3 regions of the Streptomyces sp. NPDC111802 genome follow, and region 2 is predicted to be linked to each of the others. Evidence: riboswitches for the same ligand, from Rfam matches in the RefSeq annotation. Region 2 holds a riboswitch; each other region holds the start of a gene.
What was found. A riboswitch is a leader RNA that binds a small molecule or an ion and turns the genes downstream of it on or off. The one in region 2 is predicted to bind cyclic di-AMP.

Region 1: another riboswitch for cyclic di-AMP. It lies ahead of ACZ7NC_RS24790 (transglycosylase SLT domain-containing protein); the one in region 2 lies ahead of ACZ7NC_RS02640 (C40 family peptidase).
Region 3: another riboswitch for cyclic di-AMP. It lies ahead of ACZ7NC_RS32160 (transglycosylase family protein); the one in region 2 lies ahead of ACZ7NC_RS02640 (C40 family peptidase).

The regions. Positions count from the first base shown of each region.
Region 1 is NZ_JBVKCZ010000023.1:36,515-43,666, forward strand. It holds gene ACZ7NC_RS24765 (CHRD domain-containing protein) at 1-521, opposite strand, end outside; gene ACZ7NC_RS24770 (polyprenyl synthetase family protein) at 802-1,812, opposite strand; partial or broken gene ACZ7NC_RS24775 (peptide MFS transporter) at 2,059-2,391, shown strand; partial or broken gene ACZ7NC_RS24780 (CocE/NonD family hydrolase) at 2,577-2,961, shown strand; partial or broken gene ACZ7NC_RS24785 (hypothetical protein) at 3,051-3,212, shown strand; cyclic di-AMP (ydaO/yuaA leader) riboswitch at 3,494-3,668, shown strand; gene ACZ7NC_RS24790 (transglycosylase SLT domain-containing protein) at 3,674-4,402, shown strand; gene ACZ7NC_RS24795 (HAD family hydrolase) at 4,442-5,272, opposite strand; gene fahA (fumarylacetoacetase) at 5,576-6,796, shown strand; gene ACZ7NC_RS24805 (M56 family metallopeptidase) at 7,056-7,152, shown strand, end outside.
Region 2 is NZ_JBVKCZ010000002.1:214,279-221,430, reverse strand. It holds gene bioB (biotin synthase BioB) at 1-293, opposite strand, end outside; gene ACZ7NC_RS02670 (8-amino-7-oxononanoate synthase) at 467-1,594, shown strand; gene ACZ7NC_RS02665 (DUF397 domain-containing protein) at 1,666-1,893, opposite strand; gene ACZ7NC_RS02660 (helix-turn-helix domain-containing protein) at 1,903-2,772, opposite strand; gene ACZ7NC_RS02655 (ATP-binding protein) at 2,986-3,444, shown strand; gene ACZ7NC_RS02650 (LysR family transcriptional regulator) at 3,449-4,375, opposite strand; gene ACZ7NC_RS02645 (LysE family translocator) at 4,506-5,120, shown strand; gene ACZ7NC_RS02640 (C40 family peptidase) at 5,174-5,647, opposite strand; cyclic di-AMP (ydaO/yuaA leader) riboswitch at 5,651-5,783, opposite strand; gene ACZ7NC_RS02635 (hypothetical protein) at 6,203-6,511, opposite strand; gene ACZ7NC_RS02630 (ATP-dependent Clp protease proteolytic subunit) at 6,519-7,152, opposite strand, start outside.
Region 3 is NZ_JBVKCZ010000035.1:66,571-73,722, reverse strand. It holds partial or broken gene ACZ7NC_RS32175 (alkaline phosphatase family protein) at 1-800, shown strand, start outside; gene ACZ7NC_RS32170 (hypothetical protein) at 859-1,461, opposite strand; gene ACZ7NC_RS32165 (hypothetical protein) at 2,522-2,674, shown strand; cyclic di-AMP (ydaO/yuaA leader) riboswitch at 3,047-3,216, shown strand; gene ACZ7NC_RS32160 (transglycosylase family protein) at 3,220-3,906, shown strand; gene ACZ7NC_RS32155 (DUF4234 domain-containing protein) at 4,769-5,167, opposite strand; gene ACZ7NC_RS32150 (alpha/beta hydrolase) at 5,705-6,184, shown strand; partial or broken gene ACZ7NC_RS32145 (IS481 family transposase) at 6,153-6,331, opposite strand; gene ACZ7NC_RS32140 (nucleotide sugar dehydrogenase) at 6,981-7,152, opposite strand, start outside.

The sequences.
Region 1 (7,152 bases), on a different contig from region 2:
GTCCCCGTGACGCTGTGGCCCTTGCTCTTGCTCTTGCCACTGCTGTTGCTCTTGCCACTGCTGTTGCCATTGCTCTTGCTCTTGTCATTGCCGAGAAGGCCGCCGAAGTCGACCTTGATGCCACCGTTGGTGCCTTTGGCGCCCTGGTGGAGGTGGAGGGCGGTCGGCTTGCCGGTACCGCGCCAGGTGATGGCGACGGACACCTTGTCGCCCTTGACCTTCACGAACTGCAGGGCGGCACCGTCCTTGTCCCCGACGGCTGGCCCACCCGCGACCGGAACCTCGTTCGCCCCGCGAAGACTGGCGGCGAGGATGGTGCCCCCGCTGCCGCCACCGAGAGCTCCACTCTGGCTCACGATCCCCTGCGCGTCGCCCCCGGCGTGGCCCGCGTGGTCAGCGCGGTGGCCTCCGGCGGCGAAGGCGGGAATCACCGCGGCGGCGACACCACCGGCGGCGGCCACCGCGACAGCGGTGACGATCAGGCTCTTACGGCGCTTCGCGAACGTCGTCTTCATGCCCATGATTCTGTTTTCTCCCCGTAGTGCAGCTGACGCCCCCTGCGTCAGCTTCTGGGCATTCATACGGAGGGGATCTTAGTTTGGACTCAGTCCAGAGTTGTGACGTGGGTCACATGCGATGTTTCGCCCGTCCGGCGCTTGAGGACAGGGCCCGGGCCCTTTGAGGGCCGAAGCGGGGGCTGTCGGGGGCTGCGGCGGCAGCCCCCAGGGACAGGACGGGTGGGGGCGGGGCGCCGCGGCGCGGGTGGGGCGGCGCGGCACAGGTGGGGCGGCGGGCGAGGAACTACCCGGCCCGATGCACCACCGCGTCGCACAACTCCATCAACGCGGCCTTCGCATAAACGTCCGGCAACGGCGCCAACGCAGCCCGCGCATCCTCCGCATACCGCACCGTGTCCCGCCGAGCCTGCTCCAGCGCCGGATGCACCCGAAGCTGAGCCAACGCCTCCGCAAGCCTCGCGTCGTCGCTCAGATCGGAGTCCAGCAGCTCGCAGAGCGCGGCATCCTCCGCCAGCCCCAACCGCTCGGCCCGCTCCCGCAGCCGCAGCACCGGCAGCGTGGGAATCCCCTCCCGGAGATCCGTCCCCGGCGTCTTCCCGGACTCACGGGACTCGCTCGCGATGTCCAGCACGTCGTCCGCCAGCTGGAAGGCGACCCCGAGCCGCTCCCCGTACTGGGTCAGCACATCGACCACCGTCTCGTCGGCGCCCGACATCATCGCCCCGAACCGGCACGACACGGCCACCAGCGACCCGGTCTTCCCGCTCAGCACATCCAGGTAGTGCTCGATCGGATCCCGCCCGTCCTGCGGCCCTGCCGTCTCCAGGATCTGCCCGGTGACCAGCCGCTCGAACGCCTCGGCCTGCACCCGCACCGCCTCGGGCCCGAGGTCGGCCAGTATGTGCGAGGCACGGGCGAACAAGAAGTCCCCGGTCAGTACGGCAACCGAGTTCCCCCAGCGGGCGTTCGCGCTGTCGACACCGCGCCGTACCGCCGCCTCGTCCATCACGTCGTCGTGGTACAGCGTCGCCAGATGGGTGAGCTCGACCACGACGGCCGACGGGACAATCCCCGGCGCGTACGGATCCCCGAACTGGGCAGTGAGCATCACGAGCAGCGGCCGGAACCGCTTTCCACCGGCCCGCACCAGATGCTGGGCGGCCTCGGTGATGAAGGGGACCTCACTCTTGGTGGCTTCGAGCAATCCCTCCTCGACAGCCGCCATTCCGGCCTGGACATCGGCTTCCAGAGCCTGGTCCCGCACGCTCAGCCCGAACGGCCCGACGACGGTCACGAGGGGTCTCCTGTCTGCTGGTGTCTACTGGCGGTTACACGGTTTGTCGATAGGTCGCTGCCATCACTCAAGTCAGCGTATCCGGTCACGTTTCGATCACCGATGCCGCCCACCCGTCCACCACGGGCGGTATCGGATCACGAGCGGTATGTTTTTGATCACGTGATAAGGCCGGATATCGATCGACTTATAGGGAAGTACCGGCTCGTATCCCGAACCGAAGCCTGCATCGACCCCTGGAACGCCTCCGTGCTCAAGGCCTGGGAACGCGTCTTGTTCCTCGGCATACAGGCCATCCTCGTCCTGTAGTTCGCCGACACGGTCGCCCCCGGCGATATGGGCATGTCGGCCGGAACCACCGCCTCCGTCTCCGCCGCCTACGGCACCGTCGCCCATCTGCACCACGCGGCCCGAACCGAGGACGCGGTCGGCGAGCCGGCCGTCGGCGAGGGAGACCGATGGGGCGGCATCATGATCATCTACGGCCACTACGCCATGGCGGTACCGACCTGGGTGGGCCTCGGCCTGATCAGCACGCGCACGGGGCTGCTGAAGCCCAGCGTCGCCACCATGGCCGGCCACCGTCACCTGGCCGGACGGAAGCACGCCGCCGATTTCGCGCCGGTCGCCTACTCCTCCGACGACCACCCCATGTCCGTGGAGACCCCCGGCATGCCGGCCACGACCAAGCTTCGCCCCGCTCGCCGCGCGCCGGCTGCGCCGCACGATGCACCCGGTCCACCGACCAGACGGGGATCCCGCTCATGCACATCCGTACGTCCTTCCCCTACCAGACGACTCATCACGACCTGCGCATCCCGCTCCCGGACGGAACACAGCCCTACGCGCGCGTGGCGCCCGGTGACGGACGAGCCCGTACCGGCACTCCTCGCACGGACGAGTACCCGGCGACGGAACTGGCCAACGGGGCCGAGGTCGTCAACTGGCCGGTGACCCAACCCTGATGCGACGGCAAGGCCGGGATGTTCGGCATCTCCCGGGGCTTCAACTCCCTCCAGATCGCGGCCCTCGCGCCCGAACCGCTCAAGGCGATCGTCACGGTCTGCTCCACGGACGACCGCTATGACAACGACGTGCACTACATGGGGGGTTCCATTCCTGGCGGTCGACATGCACGCGCGGTCGGCGTACCCCGAGCTCGAAGTGGGCGACGAGTCCTGGGCGTTGGGGCAGCCGAAGGTGCGGCTGCGGCTGACGTCGGAGGTGACGTGACCTTCGAGCTGAACGGCATCGGATACGCCTTCCCACCCGGCCACCGCATCCGCCTCACGGTCTCCTCCCCGTACTTCGTGCCCCCCAACGAGATCATCTGCACGAAGGGCGAAGAGGTGCTTTTCCATCAGACACGGGAAAAACGGACTCCACGAACAGCCGATTAAAGGCGAGTTGGAGCCATTGCCCGATTTGCCGCTCTTGCGCTGCCAGTGAATTGGGTCACGCGGACCCACCCGGAGACCCGAGCGCACCCACCCCCTTCCCTCCTTGCACCGAAGGTAAGTTGAGGCTTGGCAACCGCAAAGGATCAAGCGCCCCATTCACCCCAGACCATGGTCAACCGGCACGTCAGGTGACCACGGCACTTGTTCCGGGCATGTGCTCTCGCATACGTTCCCGCTCGTCGGGCGGACGCCGAATCCTGCCGCCGCCCGAGTCATCCCCGACGTAACTCACACACACGCGCGGCAGGAGCGGGGGACCCAGGTAAGTCGCCGGACCGGACGCCTCGATGGCGCGTCGGAACGGCTAGGGGTGAAGTCGCACCGCCACCCGGCGGCGCGGCCGGGCATCTCCCGCCCGAACCCGACAGCTCACCTCGCAGGCGCCGGAGAGGAACAGCGCCATGCCCCGAGGCAAGCACCGCCGCCCCCGCACCAACCCGCTCACCCGCCGTGTCGTCGTCGCCGGAACCGGCACCGCGGCCCTCGCCCTTCCCCTCCTGAGCGCGACCACCGCGAGCGCCGCGGAGCCCGCAGCGGCGAAGGTCGGGTCCCTCACCTACACCACGAAGAAGGGCGACTCGCTCTACGGCATCGCGGACCGCTACGACGCCCAGGGCGGCTGGAAGCAGCTCTACAAGGACAACCGCGAGGCCATCGGCGACAACCCCCGCCTGATCCACCCGGGCCTCGACCTGAAGGTCCGGGCGACGAAGAAGGCTGCCGCGCCGAGCACGACGGCCGACAAGGCGTCCGCGCCCGCCAAGAAGTCCTCCGTCGCCCAGGCCACGCAGTCCTCGGTGAAGACGTACCCGAACAACCTCGACGGCTGGATCCGCAACGCGCTGGACATCATGTCCCAAAACGGAATTCCGGGTTCTTACGAGGGCATTCACCGCAACATCCTGCGCGAGTCGTCCGGCAACCCGCTGGCCATGAACAACTGGGACTCCAACGCCGCCGCCGGCACCCCGTCCAAGGGCCTTCTCCAAGTCATCGACCCCACCTTCGCGAGCTACCACGTCCCGGGGACGGTGTACGACCCCTTCGACCCGGTCGCGAACATCGTGGCCGCGTGCAACTACGCGGCCGCGCGCTACGGCTCGATCGACAACGTGAACGGGCCCTACTAGGAGAAGTAACCGGGCCAGGCCGCTGGCGCATATCCTCCCTTATTGAGCGATATGCGCCAGACTCCCCGCGAACAGCCTCTCAAGGACGACGGCGATGCCGTCGTCCTCGTTCGAGAGGGTGATCTCGTCGGCGACGGCCTTGAGTTCGGGATGCGCGTTGGCCATCGCGACGCCCCGGGCGGCCCAGTCGAACATGGGGATGTCGTTGGGCATGTCCCCGAAGGCGATGGTCTCGCGCGGACCGAGCCCGAGATGCTCGGCGGCCAGCGCGAGACCCGTCGCCTTGGTGATGCCGCATGGCTGGAGTTCGACGGTGCCGGGCCCCGACATGGTGACCGTCGCGAGGGAGCCGACCACCGAACGCGCCGTCGTCGCCAACTCGTCGTCCGACAGGCTGGGATGGCGCAACAGCACCTTGCTGATCGGCTCGCACCACAGGTCGTCACGGCGGCGGACGCGTACGGCGGGCAGGGTGGGGTGCGGCATCAGATACCCGGGCTCGATGAGCGTGAGCCCGTCCACGCCGTCCTGGTCGACGGCCGCGTACACCTGCCCCGCCTCGGCCTCGATCTTGCCGAGCGCGGTCTCCGCCAGCTCCCGGTCCAACGTGACGGACCACAGCAGACGATCCGCGCCGGCGTCGTACAACTGCGCGCCCTGTCCGCACACCGCGAGCCCCCTGCTGCCCAGGTCGTCGAGCAGCGGCCGCACTCTGGGCGCCGGCCGTCCCGTCACGACGAGGTGCTGGGCACCGGCCGCCGCCACCCGCGCGAGCGCTGCGAGGGTCCGATCGGAGAGCGTGTCGTCACCTCGGAGCAGCGTCCCGTCCAGGTCAGTGGCGATGAGTGAATATGCGATGGGTGCGGCCATGATCAGAGAATACGGACAGGAAGCCCCATCGACTCGACCTGAACCGGACGGCTGCCGCGTTCACATGTGTTGACACCTGTTCCGGTTCCGCTTCTGCCTCCTCGCCCACAACTGCCCTCCACCCCTGGTGATTTCACTCCCACGTGGTGCCGGAGTGCGCCGGAGCGTCAGCCCGGCGGGGCGACCAGCTGTTTCGCCGGCGCCGACGACGCGACTTTCGCACTGCCCAAGACCGGCGGCTCACCCGTAACGTGTGGCCCGACCACATGGCATACGGAGCGTATGAGAGTGAGGCAGCACCCCATGCCCCCCTTCGATCTCCCCGAGGGCGACCCCTTCGGCACGCACAACCTTCCGTACGGCGTCTTCTCCCTTCCCGGCTCGGACTCCGCGCGACGGGTCGGCGTCCGGCTCGGCGACCACGTCCTCGACGCGGGCAGGGCGGCCTACGCACTCGGCTCGCCGTACGCCCCGCTGCTCGCGCAGGACTCCCTGAACCCCCTGCTCGCCGCGGGCCGCACCACCTGGTCCGACGTCCGGCGCGCACTGACGGCCTGGGTGACGGTGCCCGCACACCAGGAGGCCATCCGAGACCTCCTGCACCCCCTGTCCTCGGTGACCCTGCACCTCCCCTTCGAGGTCGCGGACTACGTCGACTTCTACGCCTCCGAGAACCACGCCCGGAACGTCGGCCAGATCTTCCGCCCCGACGCCGCGGACTCCCTGACCCCCAACTGGAAGCACCTGCCCATCGGTTACCACGGCCGCTCCGGCACGGTGGTCGTGTCCGGCACGGATGTCGTACGGCCGTCGGGCCAGCGCAAGGCCCCCACCGACCCCGCGCCCGTCTTCGGTCCGTCGGTCCGCCTCGACATCGAGGCCGAGGTCGGCTTCGTGGTCGGGACGCCGTCGCGGATGGGCGAGCCGGTGGCGCTCGGCGACTTCCGGGAGCACGTCTTCGGCCTGTGCCTGCTCAACGACTGGTCGGCACGTGACATCCAGGCCTGGGAGTACGTCCCCCTCGGCCCCTTCCTCGGCAAGTCCTTCACCACGTCGGTGTCGGCGTGGATCACCCCGCTGGACGCCCTGGAGGAGGCGCGCGTGGCACCGCCGCAGCGCACGCACCCCCTGCTGCCGTACCTGGACGACTCCGGCTCCGAGGCCGAACCCGGCGGCTACGACCTGCGTATCTCGGTGGCCGTCAACGGCCACGTGATCTCCGAACCCCCCTTCTCCACCATGTACTGGACCGCCGCCCAGCAACTCGCCCACATGACCGTGAACGGCGCCTCGCTGCGCACCGGCGACCTGTACGGCTCCGGCACGGTCAGCGGCCCGACGGAGCGCGAGCGCGGCTCGCTGCTGGAGCTGACGTGGAACGGCCGGGATCCTCTCGAACTCCCCGACGGCAAGCGGACGTTCCTGGAGGACGGCGATGTGGTGACGCTGTCCGCCTGGGCGCCGGGGCCCGGTGGGGTTCGGGTGGGGCTCGGGGAGGTCACGGGGCGGATCGCGGCGGGGTGACGCCGGGATCCGGTCCAACTCACCGGATCCGCGCGGTGGTTCACGGTCACGGAACCGGCTCCGGGCGGGTGTGAGAGCAGCCGTGGGGCTGACCCGGGCAGTGCATTCGGCGAGTCTTTCCTCCTGACTCCGTCGACGGTCACCGTCATACTGGCTGGCGGTGGGAAGCGAGCCGCGAACGGCCTTCGCGCCCCACCGCACCGCAGCCACCGCACCGTCCCGCACCGTCCCGTCCCGTCCAGGATCCGGAGACCTTGGCATGACCGTCTGCATGCTCCTGCTGAGCATCGTCGCCCTGACGGCCGCCGTACCCGTCCCCCAGGCGCTGACCCGGGCCGCCTGGACCGAACGGGAAC
Region 2 (7,152 bases):
GCCGCGGCCTCGGAGGCCTCGTCCGGCTTCAGCCAGGTGTACTTCAGGATGCCGGCGGTGGAGCCGAGCCGCTGCGAACAGTAGGAACAGTCCTCCGGGCACAGGCCCGACTTGAGGTTGACGAGATAGTTGAGTTTCACCCGTCGGCCGAACCAGTGGCGGCGTACCTTTCCGGCCGCGGCCACCACATCGAGCAGGTCGTCGTCGGAAGTGGCGAGGACGGCCAGCGCCTCCTCGCGGGTCGGCAGCTCGCGCCGAAGCCCCTTGTCCACCAGCGTGTTCAGCAGGTCCATGGAAGCTGATCCTGACGTACGGAGGGCCCCCGAGCCAAGGTGAGTTTGCACAACCCTGTCACTTCGATGTGTGGGTATTGCCACACCGTGGGCGGGCGGCTGTCCGGCTAGGGTCTGTGCACTGCCTACAAACGCGACGTCTGGCGCGCTGCCCACCAAAGCCCGGAGGAACCATGGCGTTCGGCTGGATCGACGAGCAGGCGGAGCAGCGCCGGCGCGCCGGACTCGTGCGGACGCTGCGCCCCCGACCCGCCGACTCGCCGCTCCTGGACCTCGCGAGCAACGACTATCTGGGCCTGGCCAGCCACCCCGAGATCACCGAGGGAGCGGGGCGGGCCGCCCGGACCTGGGGCGGCGGTGCGACCGGTTCCCGGCTCGTGACGGGCACGACGGAGCTGCACGCCGAGCTGGAGCGCGAGCTGGCCGACTTCTGCGGCTTCGAGGCGGCGCTGGTCTTCTCCTCCGGCTACGCGGCCAACCTCGCCGCGGTCACCGCGCTGGCGCCGCACGGCTCGCTGATCGTCTCGGACGCCGGGAACCACGCCTCGCTGATCGACGGCTGCCGGCTGGCGCGCGGCACCACACAGGTCGTCGCGCACTCCGCCCCGGACGCCGTGCGCAAGGCGCTCCAGACGCACGACGGCCCCGCCGTGGTCGTGTCCGACACCGTCTTCTCGGTCGACGGCGACGCCGCGCCGCTGGGCGGGTTCGCCGCGGCGTGCCGGGACCACGGCGCCGGGCTGGTGGTCGACGACGCCCACGGTCTCGGCGTGCTGGGCGACGGCGGCCGCGGCGCCCCGTACGCGGCGGGGCTCGCGGGCGCCGGTGACGTCGTCGTGACGGTCACGCTGTCCAAGTCGCTCGGCAGCCAGGGCGGTGCCGTCCTCGGCCCCGCCCGGGTGATCGACCACCTGGTCAACGCGGCCCGGACGTTCATCTTCGACACGGGCCTCGCCCCGGCGTCGGCGGGCGCGGCCCTGGCGGCACTGCGGTTGCTGCGGCGGGAGCCCGAGCGGGCGGAACGGGCGCGGACGGTGGCACGCGAACTCCACGCACGTCTGACCGCCGCGGGGCTGGAAGCGGTACGACCGGACGCCGCGGTCGTCTCGGTGCGGGCGCCGTCCCCGGAGGGGGCCGTCGGCTGGGCGGCCGACTGCCGGGCGGCGGGCCTCGCCGTGGGCTGTTTCCGACCTCCCTCCGTCCCCGACGGCATCTCACGGCTGAGGCTGACCGCCCGCGCGGACCTCTCCGAGGGGCAGATCGAACGCGCTGTACGAGTGATCGGCGAGACACGACCATGAGTCGGCGTGACACGGCCCTGTTCTCGCGTCTGGTGAAACCGATCAGATTCGGTCAGAGGTGATCGGGATCGTCAGGACTGGAAAGCGGCCGTGAAGCCCGCCCAGCTCTCGGGGGAGAAGAGCAGCGCGGGTCCGGCAGGGGCCTTGGAGTCGCGCACGGCGAGCAGTCCGGTCCAGGGACCGGTGTTCGGCCGTGCCGTCTCGACACAGTTGTTCGCGCCCGTGCTGTAGCTGCTGCGCAGCCAGCGCACACCGGGCAGTTCTGCACCTGAGGGCATGTTCCGAGGCCTTGCGGTCATGGTGCCTCCTTACGCGCCGCCACCTAGCGCGGCGATGTAATCCAGCGATTCCTGGGGTGAAAGGGCGTGGATCCGAAGGGCGTTGAAGGCCTCCGTGTAGGCCTGGAGGTCTTCTTTCCGTTCGAGATAGAGGCTACTCGTCAAGTGGTCGAGAACAACCACATCCAGATCAGAAGTGCTCGAAAATGAGAAGATAACGAAAGGCCCGGTGATGCCGATATGCTCACCGGCCTTGAACGGCAGGACCTGGAGGCTGACTTGGGGCAGCCGCGCCGCCTCCATCAGCCGCCTCAACTGCCGCGTCATCACCTCGGGCCCGCCGATCTCCCGGTGCAGCACCGCCTCGTCGAGCACCGCGCTCAGCGCCAGCGGCGGATCCGCCCGCAGCACGTCCTGCCTGGCCAGCCGCACGGCGACCAGCGCGTCGAGACGGTCGTCGGCATCCGGGTCGAGCCCGCCCACCGCGGCCCGGGTCACCGCGCGGGCGTACTCGGGCGTCTGCAACAGCCCCGGCACCACGGACGTCTCCAGCGTGCGCATCGCGCTCGCCTGGGACTCCAGGCTGATGAAGTCCCGATACGTCGGCGGCAGTACTCCGCGGTACGCGTGCCACCAGTGATGCCGGCCGTCCCCGTCGTCGGACCCCGCCAACATCAGCAGCATCTCGCGCAGTTGGGCATCCCGTACGCCGTAGACGTCGAGCAGTAACCGCACATCGGCCGGTTTCACCCCGCTGGCGCCGGTCTCGATCCGGCTCACCTTGGACTGGTGCCAGCCCACCAGCCGGGCCGCCTCACCGCTGGTGAGCCCCGCCCCGGTGCGCAACGCACGCAGTTCTGCGCCCAGTTTTCGGCGGCGCACCGCGGGACCGTGCTGCATGGGCAACTCCTTACTCCAACCGAGCCGCCCAAATTGGGTCTGCCGTCGCAGAGTTCACCGCTTCGAGCGACAGATATATGCACATCTTGGTGGATCGCCACCCGTGACGGGCGCGGTAATGGCAGTCTGGCGACGAAGCACCAGTCCGGGACCGTACTCGAACCATCCGCTCCGTGTCGGACTGCGGTCCCGTGGGAAAGGGACGACGTCGCCATGGCAGATCACCTGGAAGCATCCGTCACTCTGCCGAGCGATCCCGCCTCGGTCTCCGCGGCCCGGGGCTATGTGCTCACCACCCTCGCGGAATGGGGTCTGCCACCGGATACGGAAGTGGCCGACACCATCCGCCTGATCGTCTCCGAACTCACCACCAACGCCGTACAGCACACCCTCGGACAGTCACCCACCTTCACGGTGGACCTCGTGCTCGACCGTGACGAACACCTGCGCATCGGCGTCACCGACAGCCATCCGCGCTTCCCCAAGCGGCTACCGGCCGCCGTGCAGCAGGACAACGGACGGGGCATGGTGATCATCCGCTGGCTGACCGCGGAGTGCGGCGGCAAGATGAGAGTGCGCCCGACCCGCGAGGGCGGCAAGACCGTCTCCATCGAACTTCCCTGGACGGTGCCCGCCGCACCGGTCGGCGCCGCGGGACCGCAGGAGCCGTAACCCCTCAGGCCTGCTGCGGCTGCCCGGAGGACCGGCCGAACGTGCCGCGCAGCAGGGCCCGGAAGGCGTCCACGGCGGGTGCCGCCTCCCCGCTACGGAAGGCGACCGAGACCGTACGGCGCAACCGCCCGCCTTCCAGCGCGCGCACCCCGACCGGAGTGACCGACGTGCGCGCCACCATCTCCGGCACCACCGCGACCCCGAGTCCCGCACTCGCCAGCGCGCAGACCAGCAGATACCCCGGCGTCGGGACCAGCACCGACGCGGTCGCCCCGGCACGGGTCAGCGCCGCCTCCACGCCCCGCCGGGCAGGAGCGTCCGGTGCCATGCTGATCAGGGGCTGCCCGGCGAGCTCGCCCAGCGGAAGCCGTGCGGCGCCACTGGTGAGGACATGACCCGGAGCGGACACCAGGACCAGTTCCTCGACCAGGATCGGCTCGATGCCGACGGACGCGGGCAGCGGCATCGGTTCCCCCGGCTCATAGGCGTGTGTCAGCGCCAGGTCGACCTCGCCCGCCGCCACCGCGGCGACACCGGCCGAGGGCTCGTAGTCGGCGACCGTCAGCTCCACGTCCGGATGGGCCCGGCGAAAGGCGCTGAGCGCCGGCGGCAGCAGATGGATGCCCGCGGTCTGGAAGGTGCCGAGCCGCAGCGTGCCGCCCGTCAGCCCGGTCAGCCGGGCCAGTTCGTGCCGGGCCCGGTCGAGCTCGTCCAGCACCCGCCGCGCCCGCGCCACCAGCAGTTCGCCCGCACCCGTCAGTCGCGCCCCGCGGTGGTGCCGTACCAGCAGGGCGGTGCCCGCCTCGCGCTCCAGCTTGGCCAGCTGCTGGGAGAGCGCCGGCGTGGTGTAGCCGATCCGCTCCGCCGCCCGGGTGATGGAACCCGCCTCCGCGACCGCCACCAGTGCGGCGAGCCGGGTCGGGTCGTACATGCGGTCCCCGATCTGCCTGAATCATCCGCCTGAAGCATCCGCCTGAACCATGTGCCTTAAGCGATGCTTTAGGGCTTCCCAGGATATTCGAAATACCTGCTGAAGGCATCCGCGCGGCAGTCTGGACCCCATGGACGCTCAGCTCATCGCCTTCACCGGGGTCTCCGCCGGCCTGGTCGCCATGCCCGGGGCCGATTTCACCGTCGTCGTACGCAACGCCCTGGTCTCCCGTCGGGCCGGCATCGCCTGCGCGCTCGGGATCGGGGCCGGGCTGCTGGTCCATGTGACGCTGGCCGTGGTGGGAGTGGCCGCGGTGCTGGCCGCCGTACCGGCGCTGTTCCGGGCCCTCCAAGTGGTCGGCGGCGGCTATGTGCTGTACCTGGGCGTCCAGACGCTGCGCCACCGTCACACCGAAGTGGCGGACGAGCGCGAGGACTTCACCGCGCGGCCCCTGCGGCAGGGCTTCGTCACCAACGCCCTCAACCCGAAGGCGTCCCTGACCTTCCTCAGCGTGCTGCCGCAGTTCGTGCCCGCGGGCTCTCCGGCACTGCCCAGGACGCTGCTGCTCGCCCTGATCGTGCTCGCCATCGCGCTGGTGTGGTTCCAGGTCGTCGCCCTGCTGGTGGACCGGCTCGGCAGATGGCTGCGCCGGCCGCGCGCCGCCCGGGCGGTCACGCTCGTCACCGGCGCCGCACTGACCGCCTTCGGCGTGGCGCTCCTCGCCACGCCGCTGTCGGCCCTCTGAGACCCCGGGGCCGGTGACGGCGCATCAGATCGCCGCCACCGCCCCCGGGAAGGTCACTTGACCCGGCCGTACCAGACGCTTCTGGTCCAGATCTTCTGCAGCTTCACGACGTCCCCGGTCTTCGGGGAGTGCCAGATCTTTCCCTTCCCGGCGTAGATGCCGACGTGGTAGACGTTCGACCCCGAGTGGAAGAACACCAGGTCCCCGGCCTTGCGGCTCCTGGCGGAGATGTGGCGCGTCTTGTTGTACTGCTGGGCTGCCGTACGGGGCAGCTTCTTGCCCGCCTTCTTGTACGAGAACAGCGTGAGCCCGGAGCAGTCGAACCGGTGCGGCCCGGTGGCGCCCCACCTGTACGGGGAGCCCTTCTTGGAGGCCGCGACCTGAAGTGCCTTCGACGCCGGCGTGGCAGCCTCCGCCTCCGAGGTGAAGCCGGGTGCCACTATCGAGCCGCCCACTGCGGCGATGGTGAGGGCCGAGGCCGTACCGGCGCGGACCATGAGCGACGGGACACGATTGAGCGCAGTCATGCGCAACCCTTCGTCAGCCGCCTGTGAAGGATGACCTGTCGGATTCGGGCTGGCGAAGTTGCCCGGCCGCGTTGCCGCGGCTTCACCCCAAGGGTTGCTCGGTTCGAACGAACGTCCGCTCCGGCGACCCGTCTTGCTCGGGTCCTCCACTCCTGCCGATCCACTCCTGTCGACCGGTCATCCGGGCGGCGGCAGGACTCGGCGTCCGCCCGGACCGCCCCGCCGCTGTGGCGGGGGCTTGTCGTCAGTCAGGGATCTTGACGCACGGATGAGCGAAATACCCAACGGAATCGGGGATTTGTGGGGTTACTCACCACTCACCCGTTCGGGTGGGTACTCCTGTGTTCGAGTGAGTGTCCAGGCGCCCGAGGAGTCCCGGACCAGGGATGGAACGCCTAATTCCGTCTTGGCGTCATGCCCGTTGCGCAACCCTGACGGCCGCGCAAAAGGAGAGCCCGCTACGCCGAAAGGGGGTACGCCATTTGGTCCGTTTCGGCTCGGCTCCGGACGCCTCGTCGGGGGGGCGGGGAGTCCGGAATCCGGCGGTACTCGTCGTCAACTGTCGGAGCACGGCGGAACCGTGACGCGAGCCGTGCGGCGCTCTCCGTCCAGCACGCGCAACGCACGCGCCAGCGTGGGCGCGTGCAGCTCCGTCTCACCGCGCTGATGCATCAGCGCCAGCGCGTCCCGCAGCTCGGCCGCCCTGCTCACGAGCGCCTGGGCGGCACGCAGTCCGCGGTAGGTGTCGCCGTGCTGCGCCGGGTTGATCCGGCCGAGCAGGTCCACCACATCGAGGTAACGGTCGATCAACTCACCCTCCGCGCGGGTCAGCGCGGGCAGCGGCGGCAGCTCAGGTGGCAGCACCGGCCGGTCACCGCCCCGTGGGCGGCGCGAGCGTGGCCCTGCGGCTGGGGATGATGCGGTCCACCAGCCCGTACCCCAGCGCCTCTTCGGCGGTCAGGACCTTGTCCCGCTCGATGTCCTCGGCCACCTGCGCGCGGCTGCGCCCGGTGTGCTCGGCGAGCGTCTCCTCCAGGCGGGCCCGAACGCGCGTCAGTTCCTCGGCCTGGATGGCCAGATCGCTCGCCTGACCCTCGATCGGCTCGGGCAGCGCCGGCTGATGGATCACCACTCGGGCCCCCGGCAGCGCGAACCGCTTGCCCGGCGTGCCCGCGGCCAGCAGCACGGCGGCGGCCGAGCCGGCCTGGCCCAGGCAGATCGTCTCCATGTCACAGGCGACGTACCGCATCGTGTCGTAGATCGCCGACATCGCGCTGAACGAGCCGCCCGGCGAATTGATGTACAGCGAGATGTCCTGGTCGGGGCCCTTGTGCTCCAGGTACATGAGCTGCGCCATCACATCGTTCGCCGAGGTGTCGTCGACCGGTGTGCCGAGAAAGACGATCCGCTCCTCCAGCAGCTTCGAGTACGGATCCTGCGTCCTGATGCCTGAACTCGTGCGCTCGGTGAACTCGGGCAGTACATAGCGGGCGGACGGTCGGGTC
Region 3 (7,152 bases), on a different contig from region 2:
CGAATACTTCCCGGGCAACCCCAGGTTCTCCGCCGGACACTACGGCATGAGCCACCGAGTCCCCATGGTCGTCGCATCGCCCCGGAGCACCGGCGGATACGTGTGCTGCGAAGTGTTCGACCACACCTCAATCATCCGGTTCATGGACCAGCGGTTCGGTGTCCACGAGCCCAACATCTCCCCCTGGCGGCGCACCGTGGCAGGCGACCTCACCTCCGCCTCCGACTTCAGCGGCAAGAACACCGACCGGCCTGCCCTCCCCGGCGCCGCCGCCTACGAGCCGCCGAACCAAGAGTCAGGGCCCCGGTACGTTCCGCTCGCGCCCGCCACCCTGCCCTGCCCAAACAGGAACCCTGCTGCCGGCCCACGCGCCCGCTGCCGTACACCCCTTATGTGGACAGTTCCCTCGGCGCAGCCGCCGAAAGGCTCCGCCTCACCTTCAGCGGCGGCCCCAAAGCCGCCGCACGCTTCCACGTCCGCCCCGGCAACCGCCCGAATTCGTACGGCCCCTGGACGTATACAACCGAGGCTGGCAAGACGATCTCCGCTGGCAGCTAGGACCTTTCGGTGTTCGGCCCCAACGGTTTCCTGGGCGACTCACTCTCGCGAACACAGGTGCGACCGACGTCGATCTCACTATGCGCAACGCCTATGGGGGAGCTGAAAGGACCCTGTGCGTGATGGCATTCGGCATCATCGATCACACTGTCGACCTGCGCGCCAGCAACCGCTGGTACGACATCACCGTTGTCTCCGGTGCCCGGACAGGGGTGAGCGGCCCGGCGATCAGCACCGGATGACCGCGTCCCTTTGCTGGCCGTTGGTGCGTGCCAGAGTCGGCAGGGGGCCTGATGACCGTCAGTCAGTCGGTGAGCAAGCCACCGTGCCAACGGTTGCCTCGCCGGTGATCCGGCTTTCCGGAAGGAACTTGATGTGCAGCGCGTTGAGGTCGATGCTGCCGTCATCGGCCGTCGGCAGCGTCGTCTCGTTGAAGACGGCATGCGCGAGGAGCTTGCCGTCCGATTTCCTCCGGATGGGATGCACGTAGTTGGCCGGGATGTAATCAGGCAAGCCCGAGATTCCCGACAGCCCGCTGATGGTCCAGTCGGCCAAGGTGCCGTGGGATGTGGCGATACAGGTCACTCTGAAGTCTCCGATCCTGATCGCGGGTCCACCCACCGAGCGCAGGCCGCTGAGCTCGAAGTTCTTGCCCACGGCTTCCGACTTCGTCGTCGTCTCGCCCGACGTCGGATCAACCGATGTGGTGCATTTGCTTTTCCCACCGCCGAACCTGATACCCGGCCCGGACATGGCTCCGACCACAGATGAGCGCGTCCTCGGGCCGTTGACATCGCAGCGAGCCAGCGAGGGGATGAACACGGAAGCTCGATCGCCGTTGACAATGTCGACCGATCCGAGCGACGCGGTCCCGGCGGGGTTCGCGGCGGAAGCGGGCGACACACTCAGTAATAGACAGGCGGCGGTCAGCAGTGCCGTGGGGCCCAGAGAGCGGGTGTGTGTGCCAGTACTTGTCATAAGGCGTCCTTGATCAGGGGCCGTCCCGCCCGGGACAGCGTTCGCGTGATCAACGACGTCCGCCTCTCGTGGTAACACCCTGTCTTGGTGGCCAGGCTGGAAAGACGGCATAAACCGGGCCCCGCGCGGGGAACGTCGCGGGGCCCGGCCGATCAATGGACAGACGTAAGGAGAGCGCAGTCAGCGAGACCAGATTTTGTCGGCCGTGGAAGCAACCGCTCGTGAGAATGCCTCGGGGGATGAGCGGGGAACGGCGATGGAGAGGGCTGATGGATCCGTCGCGGCACGTCGAATGGCGGCGGAAACCAAGACCAGGTTGTTCTGCACGGTGATCAGCCGTGCGCAGGCCTCTGGCTCAGTGGGGCGGTCCATGGGGGCTCCGTTTCTACCTCGGACGGAGAACTTCCGGGGATACCCTTAGGACCCGCGAACAGCCGAGTCCGCACGCACAAATGCGAAATTCTTCATGTGACACGGGTCACTCCCGTATCGCTTCGAACGATGCTTAAGCCGTCGACCGCTCATCCCAGTCACGGGCATAAATCGGTCGCAGCATCCTTCGAAGAGCCAGCGGACGACGTATCAAGCCGACACGTTTTGTTGAATGCGCCAATAACGCTCTGCGACGGCATTTTTCCGCCGTCCCGGACAAGACGTGAGAGATGACCAGTTTGAGGTCTGGGTCGGACCGAATCTCTCGTGCTGTGATGTGCCGCGCACGAGTCGAATACCTGTCCAACTGTCAAACAACGGAGGTCAGTTCATGCGACGCAGATCCACTGTCGTAGCGACAGTCGCGGCCGCGCTCATGGCAACAGGTATGGCGTCGGGAACCGCAATGGCGGATCAGAACAGCACGCCGGGTACCTGGTGCGGTTCAGGGTGGGCGTTCTCCATGCAATGGGGAGCCTCAGCCGGCCAGCCCTGCTGGACCCCCTCTCACGTCAAGGGTTGGGTTGAGGACCGTTGGAAGGATCACCATTGCGTGGTCATGCGCTTCGACTGGTACCGCAACGGATACTACGTCGACTCCAAGCTCACACCCCCCGTCTGTGACGGCGACTCCCGCAAGCAGTTCAACCTCAAATCGGCCGACCCGTACGCCAACTGGGTGAACTGGCAAATTCAGTACGTCTGATCACGGCCGGGATCTAGGGGCGAGGTCGTGAGTGAGTGGGTGACTGCGTGGACGCCACTCGCTCACGACCCTGACCCCTTGCAGCAGCCCGTTCAGCCCATTCAGCAGCTGAAAAGCAGCGCCGACACGAAACGTTTCGCGTCTCCCCTGGTCAGGCCACCGCTCTGAACGTCGGAATGTCGAGAATCAGCGCGAGTTCACGCACCACTTCGCGTCGAATGTCCATATGTTCAGCTGTGAGAGATAGCTCTCAGAGGCCTTGATCGTTTTTGGAATTCCCCGGATCACATGTCTACGGTCAGGACCGCTCGCCACCGCGGGCCCCGCCTGCCGCAACGCCGAATCCTGTCGGCGGTGGTGCGGGAACAGTCGACGCGTCAAGCGCCGTAGGCAGGAGCGGGGGACCCAAGGTAAGTGCCGCACCGGGCAGTTGACCGACGCGGCTTGGGGTGAATCCGTGCCTCGCTCGAAGCGAGTCATGGCAGGGCACTCAACCGGTCCGAACCCGACAGCTCACCTCGTAGGCGTCGGTGAGGAATTCATCCATGCAGTTATCTGGTACGCGCAAGCGCATTCGTCCATCCATGACCGCTCGCATCGTCGCCGTCGTCGGCGTCACCGGTGCCGCCGCCGTCGCCGCCCCGCTGATGGCGGCCGGCAGCGCCTCGGCCGCCACCGCCTCCGAGTGGGACACCGTGGCCCAGTGCGAGTCCGGCGGCAACTGGTCGATCAACACCGGCAACGGCTACTACGGCGGTCTGCAGTTCTCCGCCTCCACCTGGGCCGCGTACGGCGGCACGGCGTACGCCTCCACCGCCGACCAGGCCAGCAAGGCCCAGCAGATCGAGACAGCCGAGAAGGTCCTCGCAAGCCAGGGAAAGGGCGCCTGGCCGAACTGCGGCAAGGGCCTGTCGAAGGCCGCATACAGCGGCTCCTCGGACAGCGCTTCCCCTCAGCGCGATCAGAGCGCCACTACTCGCTCCACCGAGCAGCAGCACACGTCCCGCTCCGCCGAGCGCCAGGCCATCGACAAGAACAAGAGCGTCGCCGCCCCGACGGGTAAGGTCAACAAGGGTGACGGCGAGTACAAGGTCGTCAAGGGCGACACCCTCAGCAAGATCGCGGGGAAGCACGAGGTCAACGGTGGCTGGCAGAAGCTGTTCCAGCTGAACGGGGACATCGTCGAGGACGCCGACTTCATCTATCCGGGCCAGCAACTGCGCCTGAAATGACCGCAGGACCGAGCGGGACGTCCGAGCAGCGAGTCGTGCGCCGCTGAACTCAGCGACTCCCGCTACGAGCCCGAGTGCTGCACGGGCGCTATTGGATCACGATCAATAGACCAGGGCGAGAGCAGGGCCGTCCATACCGAGTGGGCGCTGCAAGGTCGTGTGCCGTTGAGGGCACCTCGCGTTGAGTGGAGGCAGCGGCCCGCTGCGTGGGGCGAGCGCTGCTGTGGGCGCGACCCACAGCACGCGTGGAACTCGGCCGCCGTTGCCAGCTGTTGCACAGTCAAGCGGACCGGGCGCCTGGTCGGCACGGCCCAGGCGGATGGCATCGCGGTCGCGTCGCCATCACCACCTGCGAGCCGCCATTCACGGTGGAGACGACCCACAGGGATGCTGTGCGAGAAGGTCGCGTCCCGAAGACCGAGAGCTGGAACTGGAGGTTTCCGCTCGGGTTGAACCGCCGTGGAGTGCCCAGGTGCAGACGACCGAGGCATTGCCCGTGGTGGATGCAGTGGCAGTGGCATCACCGCGCAGGTAGGGGAGAAGTCGGCCATGACTCCCCCCATGCCGTACAGCCCCACGGAGGCTTCGGCGCCAAACCGCCCCCGCCATCAGCTCTCACCGCATCACACACCAACCCACCAGATCGCGGCACCGACGGCCCTGAGACGCCTCGGGATGCGAAGGGATTCGCGATCCGCGCCTTTCAACGTACTTGTAAGCGCCGCAGTGCCTGCAAGTCTGAGAGGTCCACGAGACCGCTACCCCGTTCAATTCGCCGCAGCCGCTGCCGGGTGCCGACCAACGTTGATCGGCGCCAGAACTGCCCGCATTGCGACCCGGCCGCCCGTCGCAGCTACTGGTGTCATGCCTGCAGGGCGACAGTTGTGCCTTCGGGCTGGTTGTAGCGGGCCCAGATCTGGTTGAGCTCGTGTTGGTAGTAGAGCGCATGCAGGCCGGCGACGAAAAACAGGATGACTCCGACCCAGGGGTTGCAAGAGCCGGGCATACCTGCGGCGCGCTGCATCTGGGCGATTCGCTTGCCGCAGCGGTAGACGGAGATGAACGGCGGCACGATCAGGATCCAGCCGAGAAGCTGGGACAGCATGGCCCAGGCTGGACTTACCTCGATGCGTTCGTCGAAGTCGCGCGCCTCACGATTGATCTTATAATACCAGACGAAGTAATAGATGGTCAGGGTGAGCAGTGGCCAGATGAGCCACACGAGGAAGATGTTCCTGGGCTTTCCGGTACGACCATGCATCGGGCCTCCTGAGGCCAAGGCGATGAATGAGCAGCACGTGGCTGCCCCGGGCCCGAGTTGCTGCGCAGGGCCAGGCGTTCGGTGATGCCGGGGCCTTTGGCCGTATGTGGTCTGCGCCCACCAACCCGGCGATTTCTTTGAATCGCGTCAGGCAGATGGTCGGCCGGTCTCTGTGCAGCTCACGTACCCCGATTTTGGGCCCTCGGGTGATGGTCTGCACTTCGGAGACCCAGGCGCTGCGCCTTGTGCAGCCCCAACATGCGGGGCTGCCTTCGCGTGAGGCTGAATGGCAAATCGATCTTCGGGAGGGCAGGCGGCAGCGTCCGGGTCCTCACGGAACGGATACCGGAGGTTGGTCCGTCAGGCGCCACGGGTCGAGGGCGACGTGGTGGCGAGGGACGGGAGCGGGTCGAGGTTGCGGTCTCAAGGGCGGTGTTGAGATGACGCTGGTGCCAGCAGGGCCTCAACCAGGACGCGTTCACCGCGATCACGTGTGCGGACACCTCCAAGCGGTACACATCCCAGGAGGTGGAAACAATGCTCCCCGAGTTCCGCAAAATATCGCCGGTCTTCGGCGAGTCACAGGCCCAGATGCTGCTGGCCTGTACGGACTGGCCGGTCAAGGGTGACAAGGGCGGCCTGGACGTCTCTGCCAGGACCGCTCCCCCGATGCTCCTCGTCGGTACCACCGGCGACCCCGCGACTCCCTACGAGTGGACCGGCGCCATGGCCAAGGCGCTCGGTGACGGGGTCGGCATCCAGCTCACCAATCAGGGTGAGGGCCATGGCGCTTTCGGACACGGCGCCTGCGTGAACGCCACGGTCAACGCCTACCTCCTCGACGGCAAGACGCCCGCAGACGGCACCACCTGCCCGCCCGAAGGTGACACCAACGCGAACACCAATCCCACCGCGACATCAGCCCCGAAGATCTCGACTCCGGCGAATCCAGGGAGTAGTGCCCTGGGATCATCGCAGACCAGATGTAGTGATCCGCCGGGTTGTTCACGCGGGTGACCGGTGGCTGGCCGCCGGGTGCGGTGTGGCAGCGGTGGTGGTTGTAGGTGGGAGGAAGTCTGCCGGAGCGGTGGCGCGTTCGGTGTTGGTGGTGCAGGGCCGCCGGTAGGCCCATTCCTCGAGCAGGGTGGGGCTGAAGCGTTCGGTCGGCGATATCCCAGCCGGACTGTGTGGCGGGCCGCGCGGCACCCGCGACTGCGGCGGAACCGGGCCGTGATGTGACGGATTGTGCGGCGGGCGCGGCGTTCCTGTGGGGCCGCTGTACGAGGCGGTGCTCGTGCTGTGGCTTTGATCTGCTACGTGGGGGTTCAGTCGACAAGGCCGAGACGGCACCGCATGGCGTCATGCCCCGGCTCGCCCGCACCGTGCCACCCGAACCGGCCGGGCGTTCGTCAAGGGCACCCGCACGCCGGGCATGCTGCAAGGCCGAGCACTCGCCCACAGGGGCTTGTCCCCGCACAACAGAGCGCAGGGGCTTCCGGGCCCCCTGGGCCGGTAGTGGGCGCGACCAGTAGCGCGGATCAACGGCCGCCGAGATGCGCTCCTGCCCCCGAAGGCCGAGTCATGTGGTGGTTTCCGGCATTCCTGCGCCCGCACCTCGACGCGCGCAACGCCACCTCCACCAACGGCCTGCCGTATCGCACCGAACGGGCCCTGCACTTCTCCAACGGCGATGGGCTCTACGAGGGCAGCGATACGCGAACCGGCGCGAAGGTTCTTTTGAAGGAGGCCGACCGTAGGCGGGACTCGCCGGGGACGGGGCGGATGCCCGTGACCCCCTTGGAACGGGCACCATTCAGAGCCGCTCGATGTGTGCGGCCTCGGGCATGACACCCAGCACATCAAGCACGTAGCGAGCCTCTTCGGCAATCCTCGTGAGATCGAACTCCTTGTGGGGGGTGAGCAGTACGACGGCGTCGTAGGCCCGATACGGCAATCGGCCCCGACGGCCATGAACCGGGCCGGCT